2 regions of the Exiguobacterium sp. s160 genome follow, and region 2 is predicted to be linked to the other one. Evidence: a T-box and tRNA genes for the amino acid it is inferred to sense, from the RefSeq annotation. Region 2 holds a T-box; the other holds one or more tRNA genes.
The links. A T-box is a leader RNA that pairs with one kind of tRNA and senses whether it is charged. The one in region 2 lies ahead of KNO86_RS08800 (valine--tRNA ligase), so its partner is inferred to be a tRNA-Val.

Region 1 (7,122 bases), on a different contig from region 2:
TCGGAATTCGCTCTTTTCATGTGACGTCGTACAAATAACGAAGAGCGTGAGGTAAACGGCGGCGCCAAGCTGATTCGTGATGAATCGCATCCGGTTCCACTTCATATCGGAAAGCGATACCCTTTTTAGCGATGGCTTCAATCAGTTTTGCATTCGTAAACAAGTAATCCTTCGCTGTGATTGGTCCGCTCTCTTCATTCGTTCCGATGTCCATATACAGTTTTCCAGAGATATCGGTTTGCTGAATAGCCTGGATCAATGGATCCAGATTCGCCCATGCAGCGGTGGAGAGGGATCCGACTCTTTTGATGGAAGGGTAGGTTGCCATCATATATAGAGAGATGACCCCTCCCATCGAACTCCCCATGACGCCGACATCTTCTGGATTCGTCGCATACTCCTTGTCGATTCGTGGTTTTAAGACGTTCATAAACCAATCTGTATACAAACGACCTTGACCACCAAGGGTTGGGCGCGTTTTCGCAAGTTCCGGTCCGATACGGCGATATAACATCTCATCTTCTTCATATGAATACTCATCATAACGATCTAACCAGTTCGGAGCGCTTGCGATGGCGACGACCATGAGAGGGAGGTGGAGTGTGTCGATGCAGCGATCGATTTCCCACCCTTCTCCATATGTAGCAGTGCTTCCTGAAAATACATTTTGCCCATCATGCATATAAAGGACAGGAAGTGGGGTGTCGGCATTGACCCAGTCTGGTCGAAATACGCGAACAATCCGTTTTTGACCACGGACCTTCTCCGTTGGAATCGATACGTTCAATTGTTCAATCATTTTTCATCACCTCTTTCACCTTGTATTGTGGAGAATCATGAACGAAAAGACAAACGTAAGTCTTGACTACCTACCGTTCGTTAGGTAAGGTGAGGTGGAAGGAGAGTGAGACTCGTGAATACAAAAGAGAAAATTATGCAATCCGCGCGGACACGGTTTGCACGTGAAGGATATGAAGGATTATCACTTGCGGCGGTTGCCGAAGACGTTGGCATCCGAAAGGCTTCTCTGTATGCTCACATCGATGGGAAAGAACAATTGTTTAAGCAAGTCGTGACCGATATGGCGAATCGTTACGAAGAAGCATGGCAGCAAACTTGTGAGGATACCGAAGACCGACCACCTTTAGAACGGATTGAGTCGATCGTTCGTACGCTCACGTCATTCTTTGGCGATCACGAGACGTGGATGTTGACGAAACGGATGCTACTCGTACCACCCCCAGAATTTCGGGACTATATTGAAGAAGTCATCGGAAAGGTGGAGACGGAGTTAAAACGGTTTGAAAAAGAACAGTTTCGTCTCGCGATGGAACGTGGAGACTTACCGTCGCAACCACTCGATGAACTCTATGCTGCGTACTATTGCTTTTTAGATGGGGCTTTATTGTCTTTATTTACATTTGAAGATGACCGAGAGATGCGACAACAAGCCGCATTCCGAATCTTCAAGAAAGGTGTGGGGTGGAATGGATAAGGAAAAAGTCGCCTGGATTTCTCTCTTGTTCGCAGGATTGCTTGAAATCATTTGGGCAACGACGATGAAGTTGTCTGAAGGGTTTACCGTTCTTGGTCCGACGTTATGGACAATCGTACTCTTGATTGTCAGTTTCGGCTTACTAGCTAAGGCATTCCGCGTTCTACCGGCAGGCACAGGATATGCCGTTTTCACAGGAATCGGAGCGGTTGGAACGGTGATTGTCGGTGCTCTTCTTTTTGACGAGGCGCTCAGTGGCTGGAAACTTTTACTTGTGACGACGTTGATCATCGGAATCATCGGATTGAAACAAGTGACAGGAGGAGAAGAAGCATGAGTTGGGTATATTTGATCGGCGCAGGGATTGCTGAGATGACAGCTGTCTTCTTTATGGGGAAATCAAAAGGGTATCAAATTTTAAAATGGTCAATCTTATCGATTTTGTCGTTCGCGCTCAGTTTTTATTGGCTCTCAAAGTCGCTTGAAGACATTCCGTTAAGCTTGGCTTACTCCATCTGGGTCGGGATTGGAGCCGCAGGTGGTGTCATTCTAGGCATGCTCTATTTAAATGAGTCCAAAAGCCGCTGGCGTATCTTTTATCTGATGATGATTATCGGCAGTGTGGTCGGATTAAAAGTTGTATCGTAAAGGATTGAAACAAGCTGAAAACGGGAATTGAATAATTCAGATTATGAGATGGAAGAAAGGGGCGGAAAACGATGCATCTTGTTGAGTTGCAGTCCGAACGTTTGCGGTTTGAGCCGTACACGATCTCTGATTTCTATTTTGTTAAGTCGCTTCTCCAAGATCCTCGGGTGATGCGCTTCATCAGTCCGGACGGGAGACCGTATACAGACGAACAAACAATCGAATGGTTCGAACGTCAATTAGCCCGCTATGAAACAGGACGCCAGACAGGTCTACTGAAGCTGATGACGTTCGAAAGTGATGAACCGATTGGTCATGCAGGTACGTTGCTTCATGAGTTAGACGGTAAACTCGAGCTAGAAGTCGGCTATTGGTTGTCACCGAAGCATTGGCATATGGGTTACGGACGAGAAGCGGCCGCACGTTTGATGCAGTATGCTTTCACCGAAGGAGAGAAGGAAATCATTTCACTCATTCATCCAGAAAACGTTCCGTCTCAGCGTGTGGCTAAAGCGAACGGTCTTCACTGGGACCGTGACACGTTATATCAGAACATGCTCGTGTCCGTTTATGCAGGTGATTTGGAACGCCTCTGCCGGCATATTGATCGCCAGCAGATGACTCGTTAAAAAAGTCTGTAAAAAAATAAAAAAAGTTGTTGCCAACTTAATAGTTTCTTGATATATTAATAGTGTCCTTAAGAGAGGACACGACCTGATTCTGTAGCTCAGCTGGGAGAGCGCTACCTTGACAGGGTAGAGGTCGCTGGTTCGAGCCCAGTCAGAATCACTTGGGTGCCAAACCCTCGAGAAACCCACCGGAACATGGGTTTCCGCGAAGCCACTTCTTGCGAGAAGTGGCTCTTTTTTGTATATTGACACGGTATGAAAGCAATTGGTATATTCCTTTCAATACATAAAGAAACGGGGAATGCGACATGGTGCTAACGGGAACCCTCGTCAATGCCGGATTAATTGTCATCGGGTCATTGTTAGGTCTCTTATTTCACCGCATTCCAGAGCGTATGAAAGAGACGGTGACGGCAGCAATCGGGCTTGCGGTCATTTTGCTCGGCATTCAAATGGGGATGAAAAGTGAAAACTTTTTGATTGTCATCGGAAGTCTTGTCGTTGGGTCCGCGCTCGGGGAATGGTGGAAGCTAGATGAAGTATTGAATGAAATCGGCTATCGGCTGGAGCGGCGTCTTGGAAGTCAATCGAGTGTAGCGGAAGGGTTCGTTACGGCAACGCTCATCTTCGTCATCGGCGCGATGGCCATCATTGGGGCGCTCGATAGTGGATTACGTGGCGACCATGACGTCCTGTATACGAAAGGGTTGATTGATGGATTTACAGCCCTCGTGTTGAGTTCGACGCTCGGCATCGGTGTCATGTTTTCGGCCGTTCCGGTATTATTGTATCAGGGTGGGATTGCACTACTCGCCATTCAAATCATGAAGTTCATTCCGGAGTCGCTCATGGACAGCTTTATTTTAGAAATGACTGCGACCGGTGGTGTGATGATCGTGGCGATTGGCTTAAACTTGGTCGGGATCACAAAAATTCGCGTGGCCAACTTATTGCCAGGGATTTTAGTAGTGGCACTCATTGTGTCGGTTATACATATGATGACATAAAAAATGGACGGAAGCGTGGCTTCCGTCCATTTTTTATGGTTTCTCCATGATTTCATGGTCTTCTTTGGCACTTTCGCGTAAGGCTGAAGACATCACGTCGGCAAGGTTGCGGTCTCGTAACACGCCGACACCACGGTCGGTCGGTCCACCTGGAGCAGCGACGTCAGCAATGAGTTCATTCGTCTCACGTGTTTCATGTGACAGTAACTCTGCAGAGCCTTTCATCGCCTGAGCCACAATTTGACGAGCCGTCGCTTCGTCGTATCCGACATCGGTCAAGACCGGAGTCATCGCCCCGACGATTTCATAGAAGAAAGCTGGGCTACAACCGGCTGCTGCCATGAAGGCAGACATCGTCTTCGCGTCCGTGATGGCCGTTCGACCGACACGTTCAAAGAGGGCAGTTGCTTTCGCGCGATCGGTCTCATCTGTTTCAGGACCGAACCATAAGCCTGTCATCCCGCTCCGATATGCGACCGGCGTGTTTGGCATCGCGCATACGGCAGGAAGTCCTGAAGCTTCTTCTAATTGGCTCGGTTCGATATGTGCCGCAACCGATACAAGTAGTGGGGTCTTCCACTCTTTTGATTCCACGTACGGAATGACGCCGTCCGGTTGCATCGCTAGTACGACGATGTCATAGTCGTTCACGTTTTCTTCTTCGACGATGTGTACGCCGAGTTCATCTTGTAGGAAGTTCAAGCGTTCCCGATCACTTCGGTTCGTCATGGTAATTTGTGTCGGTTCGATTCCTGAGTCAATCCACCCTCGAACGAGCGCTTCACTCATTGATCCTGCACCGACCATTAGTAATTGTTTCATCATTCGTCACCTCTTCTATTCGATTCGGTCAATAGTTATGTTGACTATCATAACAAACCTGATGTCGAATATCGCCCATCTTGCTCATTTGTTAAGAGATGGAAAACGATTTGACATATGGAGCGGTGAACATGACAAACGTTTCAAATCGCGCTATGATGGCACTAATTCAACAGAGTGAGGCGAAATCGCGTGAAACGTGTACTAGTAAAAGGGATTCAAGGTTATCAACGTTTTATCTCACCATTAAAGCCGCCGACATGCCGGTTTTATCCGAGTTGTTCACACTACGGAATCGAAGCGATTGAGAAACATGGAACCGTCAAAGGCAGTTATTTAACCGCTCGCCGGCTCATCCGTTGTCAACCGTTTCATCCGGGCGGGCTCGATTACGTCCCGGATACATTTGATTGGAAAGCGCCTTTACAACGAGAGAAGCCTGAATCACAGCGAGACGATTAAGTTCGTCTCGCTGTTTGTATACAGATGAAAAGAGCCGGAGTTGTTTTAGCACAATACTTTTGCATTGTTCTAAGTATTCTGAAAAAATAGAGACGTACACTATTTTCGGGGAAAGGGGATACTTTGTATGGGGCAATCATTTAGTGAATGGGTGAGTACGGCATCCAATTTTGTATGGGGACCACCGCTTTTAATTTTGCTTGTGGGGACAGGCGTTTACTTGACGGTGCGTCTAGGGGGAATTCAAATCACCAAGTTACCGTATGCATTGAAATTGGCGTTTTCGAAAAACCAGGATCAATCCTCTAAAGGGGATATCAGTCACTTCCAAGCGCTCATGACCGCGCTTGCGGCGACCGTCGGTACGGGGAATATCGTCGGGGTGTCGACAGCAGTTGTGTTAGGAGGACCAGGAGCCATCGTATGGATGTGGGTGTCCGGATTCTTTGGGATGGCAACGAAATATGCGGAAGCTGTTCTGGCTGTTAAGTATCGGGTCACCGATGAACGCGGTCAGATGGCTGGTGGACCGATGTACTATTTAGAACGAGGGTTGAATCAACGTTGGTTAGCCGTAGCATTTGCGGCATTCGCCTCGATTGCGGCGTTCGGGATTGGAAATGGGGTACAGACGAACTCTGTCGCGCTCGCGCTCAAAACAACATTTGACGTACCACTCTACATATCAGGCATTCTCATCATGATTTTTACAGGGGCGGTCATTCTTGGAGGCGTGCGTTCGATCGGGAAAGTAGTCAGCTATTTTGTTCCTGTCATGATCGCCTTTTATTTAGGTAGCGGTCTATTGATTATGATCATGAACTACTCGCTTATTCCAGATGCATTCGCGTTGATCTTTAGCAGTACGTTCAGTGCAGAAGCCATCGGTGGAGGCGCAATTGGGGCAGCTATTCGTTACGGGGTCGCACGTGGCGTGTTCTCAAACGAAGCAGGTCTTGGTTCCGCTCCGATTGCTGCAGCGGCAGCGAAAACAGATATGCCGGGTCGTCAAGCGCTCGTCTCGATGACACAAGTCTTCTTGGACACGCTTGTCGTCTGTTCGGTGACAGGTTTGACACTCGTCATGGGTGGTCAAATCGGGACAGGATTAGAAGGAGTCGAATTGACTTCGGCCACATTCGAACTGTTCCTCGGTCCGGCAGGCGGCTACATTGTCACAATCGGTCTCGTCCTATTCGCTTACTCGACCGTTCTCGGTTGGTCGTACTACGGCGAGCGATCCATCCATTACTTGTTTGGGCAAAAGTCGATTCTTCCATATCGGATTGCTTTCGTGCTCGTCGCCGGACTCGGTGCCATGACGACCAACTTGAATTTGGTATGGGCGCTATCTGACGTCTTCAACGGGTTAATGGCTATTCCGAACTTGATTGGTCTCTTGTTCTTGTCGGGCGTTGTCATCGCCGAAACGAAACGATTCAATCAACAGCTTGAAATTGAGAATCGAAAAGTATCCTAAACGCATCGACGCCATCCTCATGAATCAGAGGGTGGCGTCTTTTGTTTCGCTTCTAATTCATCAAGTCGTGCTTTTTGTAAGTGATCAAATACTCTTGTAATGAATCCGACCATAATACCGACGCCGGTGATGACGTATCCAATCGTGAAAATTTTTCCGACATCAGTTTGAGGGGCGAAGTCACCATATCCGATGGTCGTCAGTGTGATGACGCTAAAATAAAGTGCATCTAACCATCGCATCGCTTCAAATTTAGCGTAAAAAAGTGTTCCGGAGAGAACGGTGAGAAAGGCAAGGCTGAACAAGACTTGAAACTCAGGATCACGGAGGCCGCGCCAAATCCCACGTACAATCCGGCGTAATGTCAGTAAGAACGGTAACATGTCACTCGCTCCTTTCGATATTAGGTTTGTTCGCTAACAACGCGGGAACATCCTTTGTAGTTCGAAAAAAAGAGAAAGGGTGAGTAGGATGGGGAAAGTCATTCCAAAGCAAGAAGGTCTCGACCATAGTGTCGATTTTTTACGTGAAGGATATTTGTTTGTGGCGAATCGACGTAAAAGTTTTCAGTCGAATATT
Region 2 (7,122 bases):
GTCTCCTCGAGGCCGAGAAGATTGAGATGAAGATCGATGAAGCGATTCAAGAGTTCCAAACATGGCTCGTCACGCTCGGTGTCGTACCAATCATGAACGAGTTGCGCGCCCGTGCCCTTGATATTCAAGAAGACACGATGACGAGTCTAGAGCGTAAGCTCGATCACTTGTCGGCGCGCGACAAGAAAGTCATCGGGAAGCACATGAAGTCCATCATCAACCAGATGCTTCGTGACCCGATTGACTACATTAAAGATGCAGCGGCACAGCCGGACGCAAACGTTCGAATTTCCCAGTTTGTCGAGACGTTCGGACTCGATGTCGAGTTACCAGAACAGCCGGTAGACGAAGTGGAAGAAACAGATGCCACTTCTGCCAAAGCACCACTTCGCGCATTGATGCGCTAACAAGATATAAAAGGCGACATGTGTCGCCTTTTTCTATGAAGGAGAGACTCAACATGCGAAAAATCATCGTCGGCTCACGCCGTTCCCAACTCGCCATGACTCAAACGAAATGGGTCATCGAGCAATTGAAACAAGCCGGAGCACAAAACGAGTTCGAGATTAAAGAAATCGTGACGAAAGGGGACCAAATCGTCGATGTACAATTGTCAAAAGTCGGCGGGAAAGGTCTATTCGTCAAAGAGATTCAACAACAGATGCTCGACGGGGACATCGACTTCGCCGTCCACAGCATGAAGGACGTTCCAGCCGAACTTCCGGAAGAACTCTATATCAGCTGCATGCCAAAACGTGTCGACGCACGTGACGTCCTCATCTGCGAGAACGGCTACACGTTCGAGACGCTTCCAAAAGGTTCGATCGTCGGAACGAGCTCCCTCCGTCGTGGGGCACAGATTTTAGCGGCACGTCCCGACCTTGAGATTCAATGGATCCGCGGAAACATCGACACACGTCTGAAGAAATTGGATTCGGAGAACTACAACGCCATCTTGCTCGCAAAAGCCGGGCTCGAACGGATGGGGTGGACGGACCGTGTCGATTTCGAAGCGCTTGACCCAGACGTCATGGTACCTGCTGTCGGACAAGGCGTACTCGCGATCGAGAGTCGTAAAAATGATGCAGAAGTCACGGCAGTGCTTCAACTGTTACATGATGATGTGACGGCAAAAGCCGCGACAGCGGAACGGACTTTCTTAAAAGCCATCGAGGGAAGCTGTCACGTCCCGGTCGGCGGTTACGCGACGGTCGACGGTGACGAAGTGACGCTCACGGGCCTCATCGCGTCAGTGGACGGGAAAGAAGTACTTCGCGTGACGAAAACGTCAACGGACGGGGTCGCACTCGGAATGGACGTCGCAGAAGAATTGCTTGGACGTGGCGGGCGTGAAATCCTCGCCTCGGTCAATGAGTGACGTCTGGTACACGGGAACGAAACGAATGACCGCTTCGCAACGGGCGCTGCTCGAGGCGAGCGGTCTTTCCGTTCATCATGTCCCGCTCATTCAGACGAGAGAGACGCACGTCCCACCACCCGTGGAGAGATTCGACTGGCTCGTCGTCACGAGCCAGAACGCGGTGCCCGCGCTTCGAAATCTGACGCGTGATGTCAAGGTCGCTGCTGTCGGTGAGAAGACGAAGCGGGCGCTTGAAGCGGAAGGGTTTACCGTCTCGCTCATGCCGGAGACGTATACGGGTGAGGCACTCTTTGAGCAGTTACGCGATGTCGTTTCCGCCGATGAGGTCGTCTTGTTCGCGCGTGGCAATTTGGCGAACACGAAGCACATGACGATGCTCTCTCACGTGCAGGACTGGGTCGTTTACGAGACGATTCCGTTGCCACTGACATCGGCGCAACAGCAACAACTCGAGACCGTGAAGGCACTGCTCGTCTTGAGCCCGTCGGCCGTCGAGGCGCTCACACCGCACTTGTCCCGCTTCACCGGGACGTGGTACGCCATCGGCGAAGTGACGGAACGTGCCGTCCGACAAGTGTCGACGTTACCGGTACGAGTGCCAGAATGTTATACTATGGATGCATTAATACAGTGTGTAGGGGAGGATTTTTCATGAACCAGTTTGACCGTCACCGTCGTCTTCGCTCATCGAAGTCGATGCGTGCCCTCGTACGTGAAAATCATGTTCGGAAAGAAGATTTGATTTACCCACTCTTCATCATTGAAGGGACTAACATTAAACGTGAAGTCAGCTCGATGCCTGGCGTCTTTAATTATTCACTTGACCGACTCGAAGAAGAAATCAAAGAAATCGTCGACCTCGGTCTCCAATCCGTGCTCTTGTTCGGCGTGCCGGAACATAAAGACCCGGAAGGCAGTGAAGCGTATCATGACCACGGCATCGTCCAAGAAGCGATCCGTAAAGTGAAAGAGTGGGCGCCACAGCTCACGGTCATTGCCGATACGTGCCTATGTGAATATACGTCTACAGGTCACTGTGGCCTCGTGAAGGACGGGGACGTCGATAACGACGCATCGCTTCCACTTCACGTCCAGACAGCCATCACGCAAGCACAAGCGGGTGCCGATATCATCGCACCGAGCTCGATGATGGACGGATTCGTCACAGCCATCCGTGAAGGTCTCGACCAAAACGGATTCAGCCACATCCCAATCATGAGCTATGGCGTGAAATATGCGTCAGCGTATTACGGACCGTTCCGAGACGCTGCCCAATCGGCTCCAGGGGAAGGCGACCGTAAAGGCTATCAGATGGACCCGGCGAACCGTCGTGAGGCGTTCCGCGAGTCACAATCTGACGTCGAACAAGGTGCCGACTTTATGATTGTCAAACCGGCTCTCGCGTTCATGGACATCATCCGTGATATGCGTGACTCACTCGATATGCCAATCGTGGCGTATAACGTGAGCGGAGAGTACGCGATGATCAAAGCCGCATCACTCAACGACTGGGTCGATGAAGAACGCATCGTCATGGAGACGATGGTAGGATTCAAACGTGCCGGTGCAGATCTCATCGTCACGTATTTCGCAAAAGACGTCTGTCGCTATTTGGAAGGAGACTACGCATGACATACAACCAAACGCGCTCACAAGAAGCGTTCGAACAAGCCCGCCCACTCATGCCAGGCGGCGTCAACAGTCCGGTCCGTGCCTACAAATCGGTCGGTATGACGCCGATCTTCGCCGAACGTGGTGAAGGTTCACGCGTCTATGACATCGATGGCAACGAGTATATCGATTACGTCCTCTCATGGGGACCCCTCATCCTCGGTCACCGTGACCCTGTCGTCACGAAAGCGATTCAAGAACAAGCTGAAAAAGGCTGGACGTTCGGGACGCCGACCGAGCTCGAGACGAAGATGGCAGAACTCGTCATCGACCGCGTCCCATCAATCGAGATGGTCCGCATGGTCAACTCGGGTACGGAAGCGACGATGGCGGCACTTCGCCTCGCGCGCGGCTATACAGGGAAGACGAAGATCTTGAAGTTCGAAGGATGCTACCACGGACACGGCGACTCGCTTCTCATTAAAGCCGGTTCTGGTGTCGCAACACTCGGTCTCCCGGACTCACCAGGTGTACCGAAAGAGCTCGCGAGCCACACGCTCACCGTTCCTTACAACGACTTGGACGCAGTCCGCGTCGCGTTTGAGAAATACGGTGACGACCTCGCTGGTGTCATCGTCGAACCGGCTGCTGGAAACATGGGCTTCGTGCCACCACAACCAGGGTTCCTCAAAGGACTCCGTGAAATCACGGAACAAAACGGCGCGCTTCTCATCTTTGATGAGGTCATGACGGGCTTCCGTGTCGGGTACAACTGTGCACAAGGATACTTCGGTGTCACACCGGACCTCACGTGTCTCGGTAAGGTTATCGGCGGTGGACTTCCGGTCGGCGCTTACGGTGGAAAACGTGAAATCATGGAACAGATCGCACCGCAAGGTCCGATCTATCAAGCGGGTACGCTCTCGGGTAACCCACTCGCGATGATTGCTGGTTACACGACACTCTCGCAACTCAAACCGGAGCACTATGCGGAGTTCGAGCGTAAAGCAGACCGTCTCGCGGAAGGTTTCACGCAAGCTGGTGAGAAATACAACATCCCGCACGACACGAACCGTGCCGGCTCGATGTTTGGCTTCTTCTTCACGAATGAGAAAGTGACGAACTTCGAAAAAGCGAAATCGGCGAACCTCGAGATGTTCCGTTCGTACTATCAGAAGATGGCAGCGCGCGGCGTATTCTTGCCACCGTCACAGTTCGAAGGATTGTTCCTATCGACGGCACATACGGATGAGGATATCGAGAAGACGATTGCAGCGGTCGAAGCGACGTTTAAAGAGCTTCAAGAAGAGTTTTCACTCTAATCTTGACTGCTGACGTTTCTGTCGCTACAATTATTTAACAGATACGATGAAAAGCATTGATGAGGAGTAGTACGCATCATCCATTCCTTTTTTAGAGACGCGACCGCTTGGTGAAAGGTTGCGAGGGATGGACGCGGAAGTCGCCTCGGAGCTGACTTTCTGAATGGAGTAAGAAAGTTCGGTCCATCGACCGTTATTCGATTTTGAGTGCGCCACTTGTTGGCGAACTAAGGTGGTACCGCGGAAGATCACGGCTTCTTTCGTCCTTAGCGTATAGGACGAGAGAAGCCGTTTTTGTGTTCATTAAGATATAGAGGAGGCGCCACACATGGCCCATGAGACAAACGAAATCACCATGCCGACGAAGTACGACCCAAGTGCGACGGAGTCAAAATGGTACGACTACTGGTTAGAGAACGATGTATTTAAAGCAGATGAGGACGATTCGAAACAACCGTACACAATCGTCATCCCACCACCGAACGTTACGGGGAAACTTCACCTCGGTCACGCTTGGGACACGACGCTCCAAGATTTGTTGACGCGCCTCAAGCGCATGCAAGGTTATGACGTGCTCTGGCTCCCAGGGATGGACCACGCCGGCATCGCGACTCAGGCGAAAGTCGAACAAAAGCTCCGTGAAGAAGGCGTGATGCGTTACGACCTCGGACGTGAGAAGTTCCTCGAGAAGACGTGGGAATGGAAAGACGAGTACGCGAAGACGATTCGCGACCAATGGTCTAAGCTCGGTCTCGGTCTCGACTATTCACGTGAACGCTTCACACTCGATGAAGGGCTCTCAAAAGCCGTTCAAGAAGTATTCGTTCGCTTGTATGAAAAAGGCTTAATCTACCGTGGCGAATATATCGTCAACTGGGACCCGGCTCAAAAGACGGCAGTTTCGGATATCGAGGTTATTTACCAAGAAGTCGAGGGTGCGTTCTATCACATGAAGTATCCACTCGCTGACGGCTCAGGTCACATCGAGATCGCGACGACACGTCCAGAGACGATGCTCGGCGATACAGCGGTTGCCGTCAACCCGAAAGATGAGCGTTACACACACCTCATCGGTAAGACGATCATGCTTCCGGTCATGAACCGTGAGATTCCGATCGTTGCGGACGACTATGTGGACATGGAGTTCGGTACAGGTTGCGTAAAAATCACGCCAGCCCATGACCCGAACGACTTTGAAATCGGAAACCGTCACGAACTTCCACGCATCCTCGTCATGGACGAAGGCGGGAAGATGAACGAGAACGCGGGCATTTACGAAGGGCTTGATCGCTTCGAATGCCGCAAGCAACTCGTCAAAGACTTAGAGGCGGACGGCACACTCGTGAAGATTGAGCCGCACACGCACTCGGTCGGTCACTCAGAGCGTTCAGGCGCAGTCATCGAGCCATACCTTTCGAAACAATGGTTCGTTGACATGGAGCCACTCTCTAAAGCAGCACTCGAAGCACAAGGAAACGACGACACGAAAGTCAACTTCGTCCCAGAGCGCTTCGAAGGCACATACCTCCGTTGGATGGAGAACATCCGCGACTGGTGTATCAGCCGTCAACTTTGGTGGGGCCACCGCATCCCGGCTTGGTATCATAACGAGACAGGCGAAGTGTATGTAGGAAAAGAAGCACCGGCGGACAGTGAGAACTGGACACAAGACGAGGACGTTCTCGACACATGGTTCTCGTCAGCGCTTTGGCCGTTCTCAACGATGGGCTGGCCGGATACGGACGCACCGGACTTCAACCGTTACTTCCCGACGAGCGCGCTCGTTACGGGATACGACATCATCTTCTTCTGGGTATCACGCATGATCTTCCAATCACTCGAGTTCACAGGGAAACAACCGTTCAACGATGTCCTCATCCACGGTCTCATCCGTGACTCGGAAGGGCGCAAGATGTCGAAATCACTCGGTAACGGCGTTGACCCGATGGAAGTCATCGACCAGTACGGAGCGGATTCACTCCGTTGGTTCCTCCTCACAGGTTCGACACCAGGGAACGACCTTCGTTTCTATTGGGAGAAGATCGAGTCGACATGGAACTTCTCGAACAAGATTTGGAACGCGAGCCGTTTCGCTCTCATGAACATGGATGGACTCAAAGTGGAAGAAATCGACCTCACGGGCGAGAAGACGCTTGCTGACAAGTGGATTTTGACACGCTTGAACGATACGATCGACCAAGTGACACGCCTCGTCGACAAGTACGAGTTCGGTGAAGCCGGTCGTTACCTGTACAACTTCATCTGGGAAGAGTTCTGTAACTGGTACATCGAGATGGCGAAACTCACGCTCTATGGTGAGGACGAAGCAGCGAAGCACACGACACGTTCGGTCCTCGCGCATACGCTCGATTCAATCATGCGTCTCATGCATCCGTTCATGCCGTTCCTCACAGAGGAAATCTGGCAGCACTTGCCGCACGAAGGCGATTCAATCGTTCGTGCAAGCTACCCAACGCGTCGTGACGACCTTCACTTCGCCGATTCAGTTCCAGCGTTTGAAGCTGTGATGAACGTCATCCGCTCAGTTCGTAACATCCGTGCAGAAGTGAACGCACCGATGTCAAAACCAATCCAGCTCTTCATCTCGACGAGCGACGATGCGACGCAAGGTTACTTGAGCGCGAACGAAATGACGATCGGCAAGTTCACGAACGCGACAGAGCTTGAAATCGGACGTGGCCTCACGGCTCCGGACAAGTCGATGTCCGCGATCATGACGGGAGCGGAGCTCTTCATCCCGCTCGCAGACCTCATCAACTTCGAAGAAGAAATCGCGCGTCTTGAAAA

Region 1: it has a tRNA-Val gene. The T-box ahead of KNO86_RS08800 (valine--tRNA ligase) is inferred to sense a tRNA for this amino acid. The anticodon was not compared.

What each region holds. Positions count from the first base shown of each region.
Region 1 is NZ_JACSKK010000008.1:76,849-83,970, forward strand. It holds gene KNO86_RS12790 (alpha/beta hydrolase) at 17-799, opposite strand; gene KNO86_RS12795 (TetR/AcrR family transcriptional regulator) at 914-1,495, shown strand; gene KNO86_RS12800 (DMT family transporter) at 1,488-1,832, shown strand; gene KNO86_RS12805 (DMT family transporter) at 1,829-2,143, shown strand; gene KNO86_RS12810 (GNAT family N-acetyltransferase) at 2,215-2,772, shown strand; tRNA gene KNO86_RS12815 (tRNA-Val) at 2,860-2,932, shown strand; gene KNO86_RS12820 (DUF554 domain-containing protein) at 3,081-3,779, shown strand; gene KNO86_RS12825 (pyrroline-5-carboxylate reductase family protein) at 3,813-4,601, opposite strand; gene yidD (membrane protein insertion efficiency factor YidD) at 4,794-5,063, shown strand; gene KNO86_RS12835 (alanine/glycine:cation symporter family protein) at 5,191-6,543, shown strand; gene KNO86_RS12840 (potassium channel family protein) at 6,561-6,926, opposite strand; gene KNO86_RS12845 (cytochrome P450) at 7,015-7,122, shown strand, end outside.
Region 2 is NZ_JACSKK010000003.1:82,761-89,882, forward strand. It holds gene hemA (glutamyl-tRNA reductase) at 1-407, shown strand, start outside; gene hemC (hydroxymethylbilane synthase) at 461-1,378, shown strand; gene KNO86_RS08785 (uroporphyrinogen-III synthase) at 1,350-2,036, shown strand; gene hemB (porphobilinogen synthase) at 2,033-3,013, shown strand; gene hemL (glutamate-1-semialdehyde 2,1-aminomutase) at 3,010-4,314, shown strand; T-box leader at 4,362-4,585, shown strand; gene KNO86_RS08800 (valine--tRNA ligase) at 4,643-7,122, shown strand, end outside.